Regions from separate parts of the Synechococcus sp. CBW1002 genome, predicted to be linked through region 2. Evidence: riboswitches for the same ligand, from Rfam matches in the RefSeq annotation. Region 2 holds a riboswitch; the other holds the start of a gene.

Region 1 (7,722 bases), 670 kb from region 2:
TGGCAACCCTGCGCGATGACGGTGATGAGCATCGGTGAGCGCTGGCAGCTGCAGGTGGGTGAGCGCCGCTACGACTTCCAGCACGACGGATCCGGCAGCGTGCGCATGCGCCAGGACCAGGCCGCTGGAGGCTGGCGCGAGGTGGAGAGCACCTGGAGCGCCGATGCTTCCCTCTGCTGGGATGGACTCTGCGCCCGAGGTGATATCCCCCTCGACTGAATCACCGTTAAGAGTTTGCGGAAAAACCGCCTGAGAAGCAGCGTTTTTCCCTCCTGAGAGCTGGTGCAGCTCATTTCGGTCTGGTTTTCAGAGTTTCAGCGGCTCAGAGCTCCCCTTTTGGTGTGTTTTGCCCCTTTGGGGCTCCCTGATCACTGCCGTCTGGGCACACTTCTGGGCAACCACCTGTTCACGCCGCCGCCATCGCCGGTTTGAGCAGGTTGCCCAGGCGGATCAGGTTGTAGGCGATCACATTCAGGCCGAACACCGCACTCACCTTCTCGGTGCCGCGCAGCTTGAACTGGCGCAGACCTCCCCACTGTTTGATCCAGCCAAACACCTTCTCGATGCCGCGGCGGGCATGGATCGACTTGGCGTAGCCCACGTGGCGGGTGGTGCGGCCATCGATGGCGGAACCACCAGATCGGGCGGTGTTCTGCACCACGTGCGGCGTCACGCCGATGCGGCGCATCTCGGCGACAAAGCCCCTGGTGTCGTAGTGCTTGTCGGCACCGATGGTTTTCTGGTGGGCACCGGGACGATCCGCGGCCATGGCTTTGGCGGCATCCCGCTCCCCGGTGCCCGTGGCTTGCGTGACCTTGCAATCGACGATCAGGGCATGGCGGTTGTCCATGAGCACATGACCCCGGTAGCTCGGTTGAGCCGGGTGGGCGTTGGATTTCCGGGCCAGCAAGGCGTCGGGATCACTGCCGGAGCGGTGGGTCTTGTTGCTGAGCTTGATGCCTCGGAAATCCCCTTTCGCTCGCTTCTTGCCGGGCTTTGGAGCGCCAAAACCCTCGCCAGGGCCTGACGGCGGTGGCGGCGGATCGTCCTGCCCATCGATCCGCTCCAGTGAGGCATGGGAGGCCCAGGCCTGCAGCAAGGTGCCATCGACGGAGAAGTGCTCGTCACTGAGCAGCGGCTTGACCTCCGGAGCACCCATCAGCTTCTCCAGGAACTTCCCCATCACCTGCTCGTTCAGCAGCCGCTCCCGGTTTTTTGTGAATGTGGTGGGATGCCAGATCGGATCATCTGGGCTCAGCCCCACAAACCAGCGGAACAGCAGGTTGTAGTGGAGCTGCTCGAGCAGCAACCGCTCCGAGCGGATGCCGTAGAACGCCTGCAGCAACGAGGCCAGCAGCAGTTGCTCCGGCGGCACTGATGGCCGGCCTTCTGCGGCGTACAGATCACAGAAGGTGGGATTGAGGCGATCGAGGGCCTGATCGGCCAGCTTGCGGATCCGCCGCAGCGGATGGCCGGCCGGGATCCGATCCTCAATCGACACGTAGGAGAACAGGGAGCCGCTGCGCTCCCGTTGACCTCGCATCTGGGCTGGACAGCTGGCCCATTCTCGCAGAGATGGCCGGGTTTTTCAGCAAACTCTTAAGGTGCAGGGGCAGAGTCGAGTGCATCGAGCAGGCAGACCTTGCAGGCCTCCGCGTCGAGACCCAGCCCCAGGGCCACCAGTTCAAGCCCAGGCTCGCCGGCCAGCTGGCTGGAGGGGGCGGTTTCGTACCAGCACTCCAGACGCGGACCCACGGCCTGAATCTGCAGGGGGCGTGGTCGGCCCTGCTGCCACAACCAACCCTTGAGCCGGATCAGCCCCTGGCGCTGGATCAGCTCAGCGATGGCTGGCTCCACCTGCTGACGCGACCAGTCGCCGGCCAGGCGCAACACCGCCGATCCCATCGCCACGTGGGCGTGGTCGTGGTGTTGATCGTGGTCGTCGGGATGGTGGTCGTGGTCGTCGTCGAGGTGCTCGCCGTGCTGATGAGCGTCAGCCTCGTCTGGCCGGCGGAGCTGCAGCACCAGCTCCGGGCTGATGTCACCCCGCTGCATCGGCAGAACGGCCGTGGCGCTGCGCAGGCGTGGATGGAGCTGCTGGCGCAGGCGATCGAGATCGTCTGGGCTGATGCGATCGGCTCTGCTGATCAGCACCAGATCCGCCGCCTCGAGCTGGTCTTCGAACAGGTCCTCGATCGCCGTGGCGTGATCCAGGCTCGGATCCGCCAGGCGTTGCGCCTCCAGCACAGCCGGATCCGCCACCACATGGCCAGCCGCCAGCGCTTCACCATCCACCACGGTGACCACGGCATGGACCCGCGTGCGGGTGCGGATCTCAGGCCAGCGGAAGGCATCCACCAACGGAGCCGGCAGGGCGAGGCCACTGGTTTCGACGACGATGCCGTCGAGCTGGTCCGAGCGCTCCAGCAGCCGCGTCATGGTGGGCAGGAAGTCGTCCTGCACGGTGCAGCAGAGGCAGCCGTTGGTCAGTTCCACCAACCGGCCTTCGGCTTCCTCTTCCGGGCAGAAGCCGCAATCGCGCAGCAGCGATCCATCGATGCCCACATCACCGAATTCGTTAACGAGAACGGCGAGACGCTGACCGCTGTTCAGAAGCAGATGGCGCAGCAGGGTGGTCTTGCCGGCGCCAAGAAAGCCGGTCACCACCGTGACTGGAAGGCGGGAATTCAAGGGGGCCATGGTTGGGTTCAGCCCACCAGGCTCGACCAGGCCCAGGCGCCACCGCAGCCGATCAGCCCGGCCGCAATCAGGCGCTGGCGGGTCGGGGTGAGGCTGGCAGCGGCCCGGCGCATCGCCCAGAGCGACACCAGCAGCAGAGCCATCTGACTGAGCATCAGGCCGATCAGATAGCTGCCGGTCGGACCGGCCGTCCAACCCAGAACGGCATCACTCAGCACGTAGCCATGCAAGGCAAAGGCAGGCACCAGAACCCATCGGGGCAGCCTGTCGAGCAGAACCAGGCCCACCAGGGTGAGGGTGAACGCCACGGCTGCTTCGGCTCCGGGCAGGTTGGGCAAGGCCAGCCCCAGAGCACTGCCACCCAGACCGGTGGCCAGCAGGGCCACCATCCAGGTGGCACGCTGCTGCAGCCCCACCAGCGACAGGGCCAGCAGGAAGAGCAGATGGTCGGGACCCAGAAGCGGATGGGCCAGGCCGCTGATCAGTCCATGGATCGGCGTGGGCTTCAGCCCCATCAGCTCCATGGCATGGTGCGCCTGTGCCGGCCCCGACAGCAACAGACCAGCCAGGAGAAGGATCGGCAGGCCACAGAGCGGCAGGAGACTGGAGCGAAGACGTCGGACTGGGGCAACAGATTCCGGGGGCTGTGGCGTGCGAAGCCAGAGGGGGCCGGAGCCCTCCTGGGAACCAGGGAAAGACATGCAGGGGTCCGGTCCGCGCCGGGATCGAGAGAGCAACCGGTGGGCGTTCTGGCTGGGCTCCAGGACTGGAGCCATCACAGCTGCGGGACAGCGCCGGATTTTCACCGGACTTTCCCCGTTACCTCCGGAGGCTGTTCCCCTCCGAAACCGGAGCTCGAATCTATGCGGTCAGACAAGCAGCGGGCTTTGCAGCGGTCGCCATGGCAATCCAACGCATCAAGGGATTCGTCTCACCTGGGCTTGGTCGGCTTCGGTCTGGTTGGCCATAGCTCGACTGGCCTCGGCTAGGTTTGCTCAGCGGCAACCCAGGCTTTCGGCTGTGCTGACGCCTGTGACTGGATTGGAGCCGCTGGCTCGCTTGCAGAGGGCCTTCTGTTCGGTCAGATCCAGCACCGCATCGCTGAAATCGGCGCCGCTGATCTCGGCATCGCGGAAGCGGCTCTGCATCAGCATGGCGTTGCGCAGCCGGGCGTCCCGCAGATCGGCACCATCAAACCGACTGGCGTAGGCCACCACATCGCCCAGGTCGGCCCCCTGCAGATTGGCGCCGCGCAGGTTGCTGGAATTGAACACGGCACCCCGCAGATCGGTGTCGCTGAGGTCGTAGCCCTGCAGCTCGGCCTTGAGAAATTCCTGCTGCTTCAGGTCGCGGCCGTGCATGTCCGGTTGCAGGTCCTGGACGGACCGTTGGCCGCGCAGCTCCGGCGCCGTGATCGCCCCAGCTGGAAGGGCTCCGCCGAGCCAGGCGGGTCCGGCGAGCAGCACGGACGTGCTCAGCAGCAGAGCGAGTGGGGCCTTCCTGCTGAGCATCCAGCCGCCACAACGGGCCAGGAACCGCAGACAACGGCGGAGCATCACGGCGCGGGTACGGTGGCCCTTCAAGTTATGCCAAGGGGTTCGCCAGCGCGAGCACCCCTGGCAACGGCCTCCTGTTCATGAGCATGTCCCTGCGGGTGGTGGTGCCACCCCATCCCCTGATCGGCCACTGGCTCACGTTGCTGCGCGATGCCCAGACCCCGCCCGCCCTCTTTGCCACCGGCATGGCCGAGCTGGGACGCTGGCTCACCTACGAAGCCCTGCGCGACTGGTTGCCCCATCAGCGGGTGACCGTCCAGACCGACCTGGCCTCGACCGAAGGCACGGTGGTGGATGCCTCGGTGCCGGTGCTGGTGGTGCCGATGCTGCGGGGCGGGCTGGGGCTCTGGCAGGGAGGCCAGACCGTGCTGCCCGTCGCCACGGTGGCCCATGTGGCAGTGCAACCCACCGGCTCCGGCGATCTGTTCTGGGCACTCGACGCCCTGCCCGCGGTGATCGCTTCCCGGGTGGGGGTGCTGGTCTACGCCCCGGAAATCGGCGATGGGCGCGACCTGATCGCCGTGCTGCAGCGCCTGCAGCAGCGGGGCGTGGAGGGCCAGCGGCTGCGGGTGATCTCCACCCTGGCGGCCCGTCCCGGTCTGAGTGCCATCGCTGAAGCTTTCCCGGATCTCACCATCTATTGCGCCTGCATCGACGCTGAGCTGGATCCGGCCGGCAGGCTCTCACCGGGAATCGGCGACGTTGTCCTTCGCTTATTCGGCAGTCTCGGGGCTGCTGCCTAGGCTCAGGTTTGTCGCTCCCGTACCGGAAGAGCCCATGTCCACCTCTCGCCGTTCCTCGGGTCCGGATGCAGGCGGCAACCCTGGCTATGGCAGAAGCAGTCTGGTGCTCAGCGCCTTCGCCGGTGCGGCACTGGGGGCGGCAGGACTGGGCTGGTGGCTGCTCAATCAAGCGGATCGCCGCCGCCAGCGACTGCGGCAGGAGCGACTGCTGCGCCTCTCACGCCTGCAGGGCGCTGGAGCCGGGGACAGCGGATCTTCGGATGAGGGCCTGACCTCCAGACCAGGCGATGGCAGCCCCAGCGAGGCCCAGTTGCACGACAAGGTGCAGCAGCTCAACCAGGCCATTGAAGATGTGCGGCGACAGCTCGAAAGCCTCACCACCAACGGTAATCGTGCTGTGAATCGGGCTTCCAACGGAGACAGCTGAGCCGGATCGGTAGGTTGCTCTCACAGCCAGTTCCGCTCGCCCGCCATGCTCCGCTCCGCTGCCATCACCCAGGGCATCCAGCGTTCACCCAACCGGGCCATGTTGCGGGCCGTTGGTTTTGGAGACGGCGACTTCAACAAACCGATCATCGGCATCGCCAACGGCTACAGCACGATCACGCCCTGCAATCTGGGGCTGAACGATCTCACCCGTTGCGCCGAGCAGGCTGCCCATGCCGCCGGGGCCATGCCCCAGACCTTCGGCACGATCACGGTGAGCGATGGCATCTCGATGGGTACCGAGGGGATGAAATATTCCCTGGTCAGCCGGGAGGTGATCGCCGATTCGATCGAAACCGCCTGCAACGCCCAGAGCATGGACGGGCTGCTGGCGATCGGTGGCTGCGACAAGAACATGCCAGGCGCCATGCTGGCCATGGCCCGCATGAACATTCCGGCCATCTTTGTGTATGGCGGCACCATCAAGCCCGGCAAGCTCGGCCCCTGCGATCTCACCGTGGTGAGTGCGTTTGAGGCGGTGGGTCAGTTCTCCGGCGGACGCATCGCCGAGGAGGAACTGGTGGCGATCGAGAAGAACGCCTGCCCGGGTGCTGGAAGCTGCGGCGGCATGTTCACCGCCAACACGATGAGCTCCGCATTTGAGGCGATGGGGCTGAGCCTTCCCTACAGCTCCACCATGGCGGCCGAAGATCCGGAGAAAGCCGAGAGTGCGGCCCGATCAGCCGAGGTGCTGGTGGAGGCGATCGCCAACAACATCCGCCCGCGCGACCTGCTCACCCGCGAGGCCTTTGAGAATGCGATCAGTGTGATCATGGCGGTGGGCGGCTCCACCAATTCAGTGCTGCACCTGCTGGCGATCGCCCGCACGGCCGGCGTGGAACTCTCGATCGATGATTTCGAGCAGATCCGCCAGCGGGTGCCGGTGATCTGCGATCTCAAACCCAGCGGCCGCTATGTCACGGTGAATCTGCACCAAGCCGGAGGCATTCCCCAGGTGATGAAGCTGCTGCTGGATGCCGGCCTGCTGCATGGCGATTGCCGCACGATCGAAGGCAAGACCCTGCGGGAGGTGCTGGCCGACGTTCCCAGCCAGCCCCCCGCCGATCAGGACGTGATCCGTCCCCTCTCCAACCCTCTCTATGCGAAGGGACACCTGGCCATCCTCAAGGGAAACCTGGCTCAGGAGGGTGCGGTGGCCAAGATCTCAGGAGTGAAGACCCCGGTGATCACTGGCCCGGCCCGGGTCTACGAAAGTGAGGAAGCCGCCTTGGCCGCCATCCTCGATGGCCAGATTCAACCCGGCGACGTGGTGGTGGTCCGTTACGAGGGCCCCGTTGGCGGTCCCGGCATGCGCGAGATGCTCAGCCCCACCGCCGCGATCATCGGTCAGGGTCTGGGCGAATCGGTGGCCCTGATCACGGACGGCCGCTTCTCCGGTGGCTCCTACGGCCTCGTGGTGGGTCACGTCGCCCCAGAGGCCGCCGTGGGAGGCACTATCGCTCTGGTGGAGGAGGGCGACAGCATCACCGTGGATGCCAGGCAGCTGTTGCTGCAGCTCAACGTGGATGAGGCCGAACTGCAGCGGCGCCGTGCCGCCTGGGTCAGGCCTGAACCTCGTTACCGCACGGGTGTGCTGGGCAAGTACGCCCGGCTGGTCAGCAGCAGCAGCCTCGGGGCTGTGACCGATCCGGTCTGACCCTTGCGCTCAGCTCCGAGAGTTCAAGCCTGAGGGTCTGCCTTTGAGCCCAGCAGGGCTCGCAACCGCCGGGCCAGGGCCTCAAGCCCTGCGCCGTCGGCGGGCCTCTCACAACGCAGACCGGTGACCCCATCCATCCAGACCGGATGGTTGCCATGCCAGAGCATCGGTCGATCCGGGTCGTGGCGCCAGGCCAGAGTGAGGTTCAGGGTTCCACCACTGCGGTAGAGCTCCAGATCCAGGTCATCGTCTGGCCGACGTTCCCCATCGATCGCCCGTGCCTCCAGGCGCAGGCAGCAGTCGCCCAGGTCTTCGTGCGGCGGACCAGCTACCTGATCAGCCTCGCGATCGAGCAGCACGGCATGGCGCAGGGGCTTGCGGCAGAGGTCGGCGGCGGCAGCCACCAGTTGGGACAGATCGGTGGCCATCGCCTCAGGCCACGGCCCGGATCGCTTCAATCACCAGGTGGATCGGCCCGGCACGGAAGCCACTGTTGGAGCCGCCATCATCGGCGAATCGGGAATGGAGCAGCTGCAGGCGCGTGATCCGGCTGGGATCGAAGCGCAGGGGCAGCCCCAGG
Region 2 (7,722 bases):
CGGGATAGGCCGCAGCGGCCTGCTGCAACACCGTCAGGGCTGAGGACCAGCTGGCCTTGAAGCGGAAATCGAGATGGCGCAGATCCACATTGGCTCGCTTGAGCTCCTTGGTGCTGGTGACTGTTGCCAGGGCAAACACCTGGCGCTTGAGGTCGGCCAGCGTCGGTTGCTTCTGCCGTGGGGAAGACTTGCGGGCCATGGTGCTCACTCAACGAGGTCCAGGCCCAGCTGCTCACCGCCCCGCAGCTGCTCCAGCTCCCGGCGCAGGGCCTGGCTGGTCTGACGTTCGATTCTGAGGGCTTCTTGCAGCTCGTCGCGCTCGCGTCGATAGCGGTTGGAGTGGGCGACACGGCCGCCGAGGCTCTGGTCGTTCTTGGCCAGTTGCTTGCGGCGCTCCACCTCAGCCCCATAGGCACGCCGAAGAGCATCCAGCTCTTTCTGCAACTGCAGCTCCGCCTTGGATTGCTGCTGCTCGGAGCGCAGGGCCACGACGGCCTCCGCCTCCAACACCTTGATGCGATTGCTGAGTCGATCGACCTCAACCTGCTTGCCCTGCAGGGCCTGCTTGAGCTTGTGCAGGAGCGCACCAAGACGCGAGCATTCTTTCTCCTGATCGAGAACGTTGTCTTCGCAGAGGCGGGCGTATTCCCTCAGCAGGCCCGTGCGCCGCTGCAGAACCTTGGCGGTGCACTGATACTTGATGATCGTGATGACACGGCAGCGCTCCAGCTCATCGAGATCCTGAACCGACTTGAGTCACCTCAGCTCGTCATAATTGGTGCATTCGTGCCGCAACTCCTGGGTGGGGACATGGTTCTGGGCACCAATCAGCGGGAGGTTCCTGAGGTGAACCTGGCCGTACCAGTAGTCAAACTCGGCCTTCTGGTCCTGACCTCCGAACATCACCGGCCCTGCCTGACGAACGATCGTTAATCCGTCGATCCTAAGTAGCCCCATCGCTCCGTACCCTCAGGACAGGGGTGCTGGAGGCACACCGCGACGGCGCTCCAGCCGCAGGATGCGCTGGGCGTGGAGGTCGTTCTCCGGCGTCCATCCCGTCTGCGGTGGAGCATCCAGCGGCGACTCAGGCAACGAGGTTCCGCGCTGCGGACGGTCGAGGGTGGCCAGCAGCAGCAGGACAACCACCAGTTCAGCGGCCAGGAGCAGGTCGATCTGGGCCATGGGAAAGAAGGTCTCCGCGAACAACCGATCAAGCCTCAACCGCCTCTCGAGATTTGGATCATTTCTCCTGCGAAGAAGCAGTAGAGGTGCGCACATCCGTCATCAAGACCATCCGCGGGTTCGGCCGAGACCCTGGTCCGCAGAAGGGATGCCAGAGGCGTACAGCATGGGGAGCGACCAGGGCGGCAGCGAAACGGGGGGCGCGCTGGCGTTGTCGGTGTGTGGGTCTGTGAACCTTCCGGGAAGGCGCAGCCCATAGCCTCCGGCCCAAGAACCCAGGAATGCCAAGCCCTCACGCCAGGATTATGCAGCATGCGCATAGTTCTGCAGCCTGATTCGCTTTGGGGCTGGGTGCCGCAGGAGGCAGGATTGACCCTGACTGGCCAGCCGTATGGTTTCCCTACCCCCCACCTCTGATTTCCCGCCTGATCCCGAGCCCCTGAGCCGGGAAGATCTCAACAGCGTCTACCTCGAGCTGCGCAACTCCTATAAGAGCTTGATGATCAGCCGCGGGCAGTACAGAAGCCGCTCGATCAAGGCGCGCGATGAAACCGCCACGCTCAGGCAGAACTTGCTGGATCTCGCTGCCCGGGAAGCTTCCGTGCGCAGCGACATCTATCAGATGCTGGAAATCGTCACGGCGATTGCCGGAGATCTGGAAGATGCGGGTGATGACATCGTCAATGAATTCGGCCGCTACAAGCTCGGCCGTAAGAACTTTCAAGGCGGTTCCTTTCTCGGTGGCCTGGTGCAGGCGGTGATCCGCTTCATCAACCGCTGGACCCACACCAAGGAGCGGGTGGTGCAACTGGATCAGAAGCGCCAGGAGTTCATCGAGAAGACCAAGGATCTACCCCCGCTGAGCCTTGGAGGCAATGGCCACAACGGCCCCGTGAATCAGCCGGAGCGGACCCCACTCGCCAAGGTGGAGATCGTGGACAGCGCAGCGGCCCAGCAGGCCCGGGAGGCCAAGGCTGATGGGACAACTCACTGACACCCTGCGGGCCACGTTGCGGGACCTGGCCCAGTCTGACGCCCGCCTCTACCGCGGGCTGCAGCAGGAGCTGGGCGACACACCCCAGGCCACCAGCCAGCCACCACCGGTGCTGGAAGGGGACGCCCCTGCCAGTCGGGAGGAGCTGGAGCGTCTCTCGATCAAGGTGCTCTGGGAGCTGTGCAAACAGCGGGGTATCAAGGGCCTCAGCAGGGGCCCGGTGTCGAAACAGGTGGACGCCCTGCTCAGTCACCCCGATGGACCGCCCCTGCGCAGCGCCCTCCCCGTCAAGGCCGCCAAGGGCAGCAAGAGCGGTGCCGGTGCGGGCAAGCCGGGGACCAAGGCAGCTTCCGCAGAGCTGCAGGTCTTCGAGCAACGACTCGATCGGCTGGAGCAGCTGGTGGTGCTGATCGCCCAGCAGGTAGGGGTGCCCCCGGAGGCAATCGAGCGGCTGTTGCCGCCGGCGGCTTCGGAAGCCTGAGACAGCGAGGAAGCCCAGCGGGCCTGGGGGCGCTTGATTCGCTATTCGCGAATGCCACATAGCCCCTGAGGCCTTGGCCCGCTCACCCTCCAATCCCCAGCTTGTGCTGCGTCCGCAGGATCTGGTGGTGCTGCTGCGCCTGGCCCTGGATCCAGGCCCCGCGCCCACCGATGCGGCCCTCGGCGCCGAGCTGGGCCTGACGGCTTCGGAGACCCATGCGGCGGTGGTGCGCACCAGCGACCCAGCGCAGAGGTGCCCGCCGATCACCGCACGCCTGCTGCCTGCCACGGCGATGTGCAGGTGGGCACCATCAGATGAATGGGTGCCGCAGAGGCACCACCTTCATGGCTTCGGCCCCTCGACCAGCCCCTGGAACATCACCAAGGCATCGACGTAACCCAACTGCTTGTGGCGAAACGCCCCTGGCAGGGTTCCCACCAGCTGAAAGCCGTTGCGCCGCCAGCAACGGATGCCGGCGCTGTTGGTGCTCACCACCAGGTTGAACTGCATCGCCCGGAACCCCAGCCGCCGAGCCAGCTGCAGGGAGTGCTGGCAGAGGCGGCTGCCGATTCCCTGGCGGCGGCAGTGCACCGACACCACGTAGCCCGCGTTGGCGACATGGGCGCCGAGGCGCAGGGAGTTGGGCCGGAGGTAGTACGTGCCCAGCACGGCCCCGGCCACATCCACCGCCACCATCACCGCCTTGCTCTGCCCGACCCACGCCACCTGGGCCTCTTCTTCTGTGATGCCTGGGTCGTGGGGGAAGGTTTCACCAGCGCGGAACACCGGCTCCAGCAGGGCCCACACCCCAGGCCAGTCGGCCGCCGCATAGGGGCGGATCTTCAGGGGCGAGGAGAGCGCAGCCAGGGAAGGGGGATCCAGGGGATGGTGATCCTCGTCCCCCTCCAGCTGGTGAACCAACCCGCCTTTCCGATCAGCGCATCAGCAAGCCGATCGGCCCCAGGGCTGCCACCCCGCCGCAGACAGCCAGCAGCACGCACACGCCACGGGTCCAGGCCAAGGGCAGACGCCGCAGCGCCAGGAAGCTGCCGCCGCTCACCAGCACTGAGCCACTGAAGGCCCCCAGCCACCAGAGCAGGGCGGAGCCGTCGGCCGGAGCTTCCAGGCCGTGCAGCATGGCGTGTACCGCCACCGCTGCGGCCACCAGGGCGGCGCAGGCACCCAGCTGGGGGCTCTGCTGCGAGCGGAGACTGCGCAGCACCAGCACGGCCACCGCCGTAATCGCCAGAGCTGCGAGGAATTCCTGGGCCGGCAGGGTGCCGCCCATCGCTCCAAACACACCACCGCCGATCGCCCCAGCCAGAGCCCAGAGCAGCAGCTGCGCAGAAATGCAGGAGGCGGCGGCCCCGACGCCGACCAGCAGCAGCAGGTGATCGACACCGCTGATCGGGTGCAGGAAGCCGGCGGCGATGCCGCCGTGGGCGATGCCATGGGCCTGGGCGGGCTGATCCAGCAGCAATGCCAGTGCTGAGGCCGCGCCAAACAGGGCCAGAGATCGGGCAGAAGCAGAAAGGGTCATGATGGAATCCGGTCCGCGCCGGCGAAGAAGGGGCTCAACACGGCGAGCGTTCTGGCTGAGAGGGCCATGGCCCCCATCACAGCTGCGGGACAGCGCCGGACTCGGCTCAGGAGAACCCTGCGCCCCACCGGACTTTCCTCGTTGCCTCCAGGGAGTGACCCACTGGAACCGTGATCTCCATTGTGGGTCCGGCTGGCTGCAGAGGCATCACTGTGGGTGGCGGACCAGCCAACCGAACATCAGCAACGAGGCGGCGGTGATCCAGCTGCCGCCCACCCGCAGGCCGATCGCCAGCCAGCGCGGATGCGGCGGTGCCAGAGCCTGCGCAAGCAGAAGGCTCAACACCGCGATCGCCACGGTCTCCCCCAGCAGGGCCGCCAGCGCTCCTGAATGACCGGCCAGGGCCGATCCCGCGACCAGGGCGAACAGCCCCGCCAGGCCAGCAGCGAGGGGCAGCAGCTGCGCCTGCCGCAGCCGCAGACCGAGGGCCACCAGCAAACCCAGGGCCGCCAACAGGCCTGTGCAGACGACGGCCAGCAGCAGGGGCGATGGCAGGCGCAGGCCGATCAGGCCCCCCAGCAGCCAGGCCAGCGGCAGCAGCAAGGGCAGGCGATCGCTGCAGGGCTGGCGGGCCTGCACGCCCAGCAGCACCAGGGCGATCACCAGCAGCAGCTCGGTGGGCTCCAGAAACAGCCGCGCCATGCCATCACCCCAGGGCCCGAAGCCGGTGGGGGTGAGATGGGCGAGGAGCGCGATCACGTGAGGGCCTGCTCCAGGAACCACAGCCCCACCAGCGCCACCACCCCACCGGCCCCTTGCACAAAGCGCCGACCACCGGGCCAGCGGCGCGTTTCTCCCAGCAGGATCCCGAGCAGATGCAGCAGCCCCGTGGCGATCACAAAGGCCAGGCTGTAGAGCAGGGCGTTGCTGCCGGCCGGCAGTTCCGCGCCATGGGCATGGCCGTGAAACACCGCGAAGGCGGAAACGATCAGCGCCGCCAGCCACAGGGGCGGTCGGAGCTCGAACAGCACCATCAGCCCCATCACCAGACCCGAGACGGCGATGCCGATCTCCACCCCCGGAATCGGATTGCCCAGTAGACCGAGCAGCCCCCCGAGGGCCATCACCATGGGGAAGGCCACCGGCAGCACCCACAGGGCCGGTGGGCCGAGCACCGCACCCCAGAGGCCCACGGCCACCATCGCCACCACGTGATCGAGGCCCGAGATGGGGTGAAGCAAGCCGGCCACGAAACCACCACCGGTGTGTGCATCGGCATGGGCCCAGACAGACATCGGCACCAGGGCCAGGGCGACCCCGGCCAGCCAGGCCCATGGCCAGGTGGTTCGCGCCATCGATCTCAGGCCGTTGCCTTCCATCCTCAATCGGCTGACGGTCACCGAGGACTTCCCCTACTGCGGGTGCTGGGAGCAGGGCATCCAGAGGGAGCCCATGGCATGGACGCCGCTGCAGCCGAGTTTCCGGGCTTGCTCCAGGGCCTCCTCTCGGGTGGGGTAAGCCAACAGGTTGGCCGGCAACTGGCTATCGGAGCCGTGATGGTGCTGATGCAGGGCACCGGCAGGAGCCCCCAGGCGCTGCGGGCCCATGCCTTCCAGGCCTGCCCACCAGACCCCCATCACATTCACTCCCGCCACCAGCACGCCCATTCCCACCACACAGGCGTTCAGCACACCCATCCCCACCACGCCAATGCTGATGACGCCCATCGGCACCACGCCGATGCTCACCACGCCCATCGGCACGATGCCGATCGAGATGATGCCCAGGGGCGCTACCCCGAAGGCGATCCGCTTGGGCTTGTCCCCACATTGGGCCATGGAAGTGCTCATCCTCAGTGGGAGGGCCCGGAGCCCTGGCCATCACCGTGCTCGGCACAGGGCATCCACTGGTTGCCCATCCTGTGGGCGCCCGTGCAGTTGAAGTGCAGCTTGGCGGCTTTCTCCGCTTCTGCCTGAGTGGCGTACATCGCCGGGACGCCGCCCGAACCTGCGGCTGGAGCGGCCAGAGCGGCGGCGGAGAACAGGAGGTTGGCTCCGATCGCGGCTGCCGCCTGCACGCCCCACGGACTGAAACGGTGCGACATGGGACGGGTGATGAGCGCAGAGCGCCTGCTGGACCGGCAGCCTAGCGAAAGTCTCCAGTAATCCGTGATCAGTGGACAGTTGCTGGCAGGGCTGCTGTCGCTTGCCGGTGCCTACGCTTGAGCAGCTTCCATGGACTGGAGGGTTCAGGTTGTGCCCTTGCGGGGATCGCTGTCATCGGTGCCCATGCCGGGCCTGCGCATCGGCGAGGTGGCCAGGCGAACAGGCCTCTCCGTCAAGACGATCCGCTACTACTGCGACGAGGGACTGCTCCAGCCCAAGGCTCGATCCGCAGCGGGATACAGGTTGTTTGATCAGGAGAATCTCGCTGAGCTGACGATCATTCGGGCGCTGCGAGCGATGGATGTATCGATTCCCGAGCTGGCGAAGATCCTGGAGGTCCGGCGAGCTGGTGTCTGCAACTGCTCTGTCCTGAAAGACAGCATTGCGACCAGGATGGCGTCGATTGACCAGCGGATCTCCGAGCTCAGTGCCATGAAGGATGAACTGGCTCGTCTGCTCGGCAGCTGGCAGGACTGTGGGGGCTCCAGGCTGCAACGCTGAGCCATGGACTTGCCCTGTCGCTCCGCTGAAGCGTGAGGACCCCATGCCCAACAGGAAGGCGCCCCGTGGGGGGCGCCTTAGCACCGGTTGCGGCGGTCACGTCCTCACACCAGGAACTGCCGATCGGGTGTCTGTGGTTCACGCATGTCCTGTCTGGGGCCTGGCAGGGAAGGGAAGGAGATCACGTCTGGGAGAAGAGATGCTCGGGGCTTGACCTTCTCGGCTGTGATCCCGGCTCGGGTTATGCAGCCCGGGGGTTCATCACGCGGGAATCAGAACTGGCATATGGCTCTCTGCGGTTACGGGATGGCGTTCGCGCCGCGCCATCACGTTCACCTGTTGTGTGTCGCATCGTTGGCGCACCTCCTTTGTGCACACCGGCTCGGGTGATCCCTGGCCGGACTCTGTTGGAGGGTGAGGGTCGGGTTGGCTACCGGGCCTCCCCTCAAGTTCAAAGTACGCCTTCTCTGCGGCTGTGGGGGGTTGCTGGAGTACCTGTTCCCGTACCTTTTGCCACCCAGACAGCGCAACGCTGCTTCTGAGGCGGACCCCTCCTTCTCTGGAGTCTGCAGAGCCAACGGTTCTACGCGCGGGGTGCATGGATTTGCGGACTGCTGCATCAGCAGGGCAACCTGAAACCTGCTCCGGCACCACCCGCGAGAACAGCCGCGGATCGCCATGGGCTTTCGCTTTCACCAGGGGCGGGTTGAGCTCGATCTCCGTTGGCGGCCGTGGCGCCGCGTTCGATGTCCCTGTGAAACCGCGGGGGCGGTCCCCGCACCACCGTGGGCCTGCCCAACAGCCGCCGGCTGCGGCCGGGCCAGCTCGATGCCCTCAAGCAATCGCTGCTGGGAGTGCT

Evidence for each region. Region 2 has a riboswitch for cobalamin ahead of H8F24_RS12480 (HupE/UreJ family protein). Riboswitches for the same ligand answer to the same signal wherever they lie in the genome.
Region 1: it holds a riboswitch for cobalamin, as region 2 does, so the genes downstream of both, H8F24_RS15760 (HupE/UreJ family protein) here and H8F24_RS12480 (HupE/UreJ family protein) in region 2, are expected to answer to the same signal.

What each region holds. Positions count from the first base shown of each region.
Region 1 is NZ_CP060398.1:3,198,942-3,206,663, reverse strand. Features, by position in the region: gene H8F24_RS15775 (hypothetical protein) at 1-219, shown strand, start outside; gene H8F24_RS15770 (IS5 family transposase) at 407-1,543, opposite strand; gene cobW (cobalamin biosynthesis protein CobW) at 1,600-2,700, opposite strand; gene H8F24_RS15760 (HupE/UreJ family protein) at 2,709-3,401, opposite strand; cobalamin riboswitch at 3,422-3,568, opposite strand; gene H8F24_RS15755 (pentapeptide repeat-containing protein) at 3,696-4,211, opposite strand; gene upp (uracil phosphoribosyltransferase) at 4,337-4,999, shown strand; gene H8F24_RS15745 (hypothetical protein) at 5,034-5,426, shown strand; gene ilvD (dihydroxy-acid dehydratase) at 5,472-7,142, shown strand; gene H8F24_RS15735 (hypothetical protein) at 7,166-7,570, opposite strand; gene H8F24_RS15730 (CIA30 family protein) at 7,575-7,722, opposite strand, start outside.
Region 2 is NZ_CP060398.1:2,525,086-2,532,807, forward strand. Features, by position in the region: gene H8F24_RS12440 (hypothetical protein) at 1-199, opposite strand, end outside; gene H8F24_RS12445 (hypothetical protein) at 205-489, opposite strand; gene H8F24_RS12450 (hypothetical protein) at 463-933, shown strand; gene H8F24_RS12455 (hypothetical protein) at 970-1,182, opposite strand; gene H8F24_RS12460 (hypothetical protein) at 1,574-2,176, shown strand; gene H8F24_RS12465 (hypothetical protein) at 2,160-2,657, shown strand; gene H8F24_RS12470 (hypothetical protein) at 2,731-3,054, shown strand; gene H8F24_RS12475 (GNAT family N-acetyltransferase) at 3,000-3,578, opposite strand; gene H8F24_RS12480 (HupE/UreJ family protein) at 3,592-4,197, opposite strand; cobalamin riboswitch at 4,221-4,385, opposite strand; gene H8F24_RS12485 (phosphoglycerate kinase) at 4,405-4,956, opposite strand; gene H8F24_RS12490 (HupE/UreJ family protein) at 4,953-5,552, opposite strand; gene H8F24_RS12495 (hypothetical protein) at 5,610-6,035, opposite strand; gene H8F24_RS12500 (DUF3721 domain-containing protein) at 6,050-6,301, opposite strand; gene H8F24_RS12505 (MerR family transcriptional regulator) at 6,432-6,863, shown strand.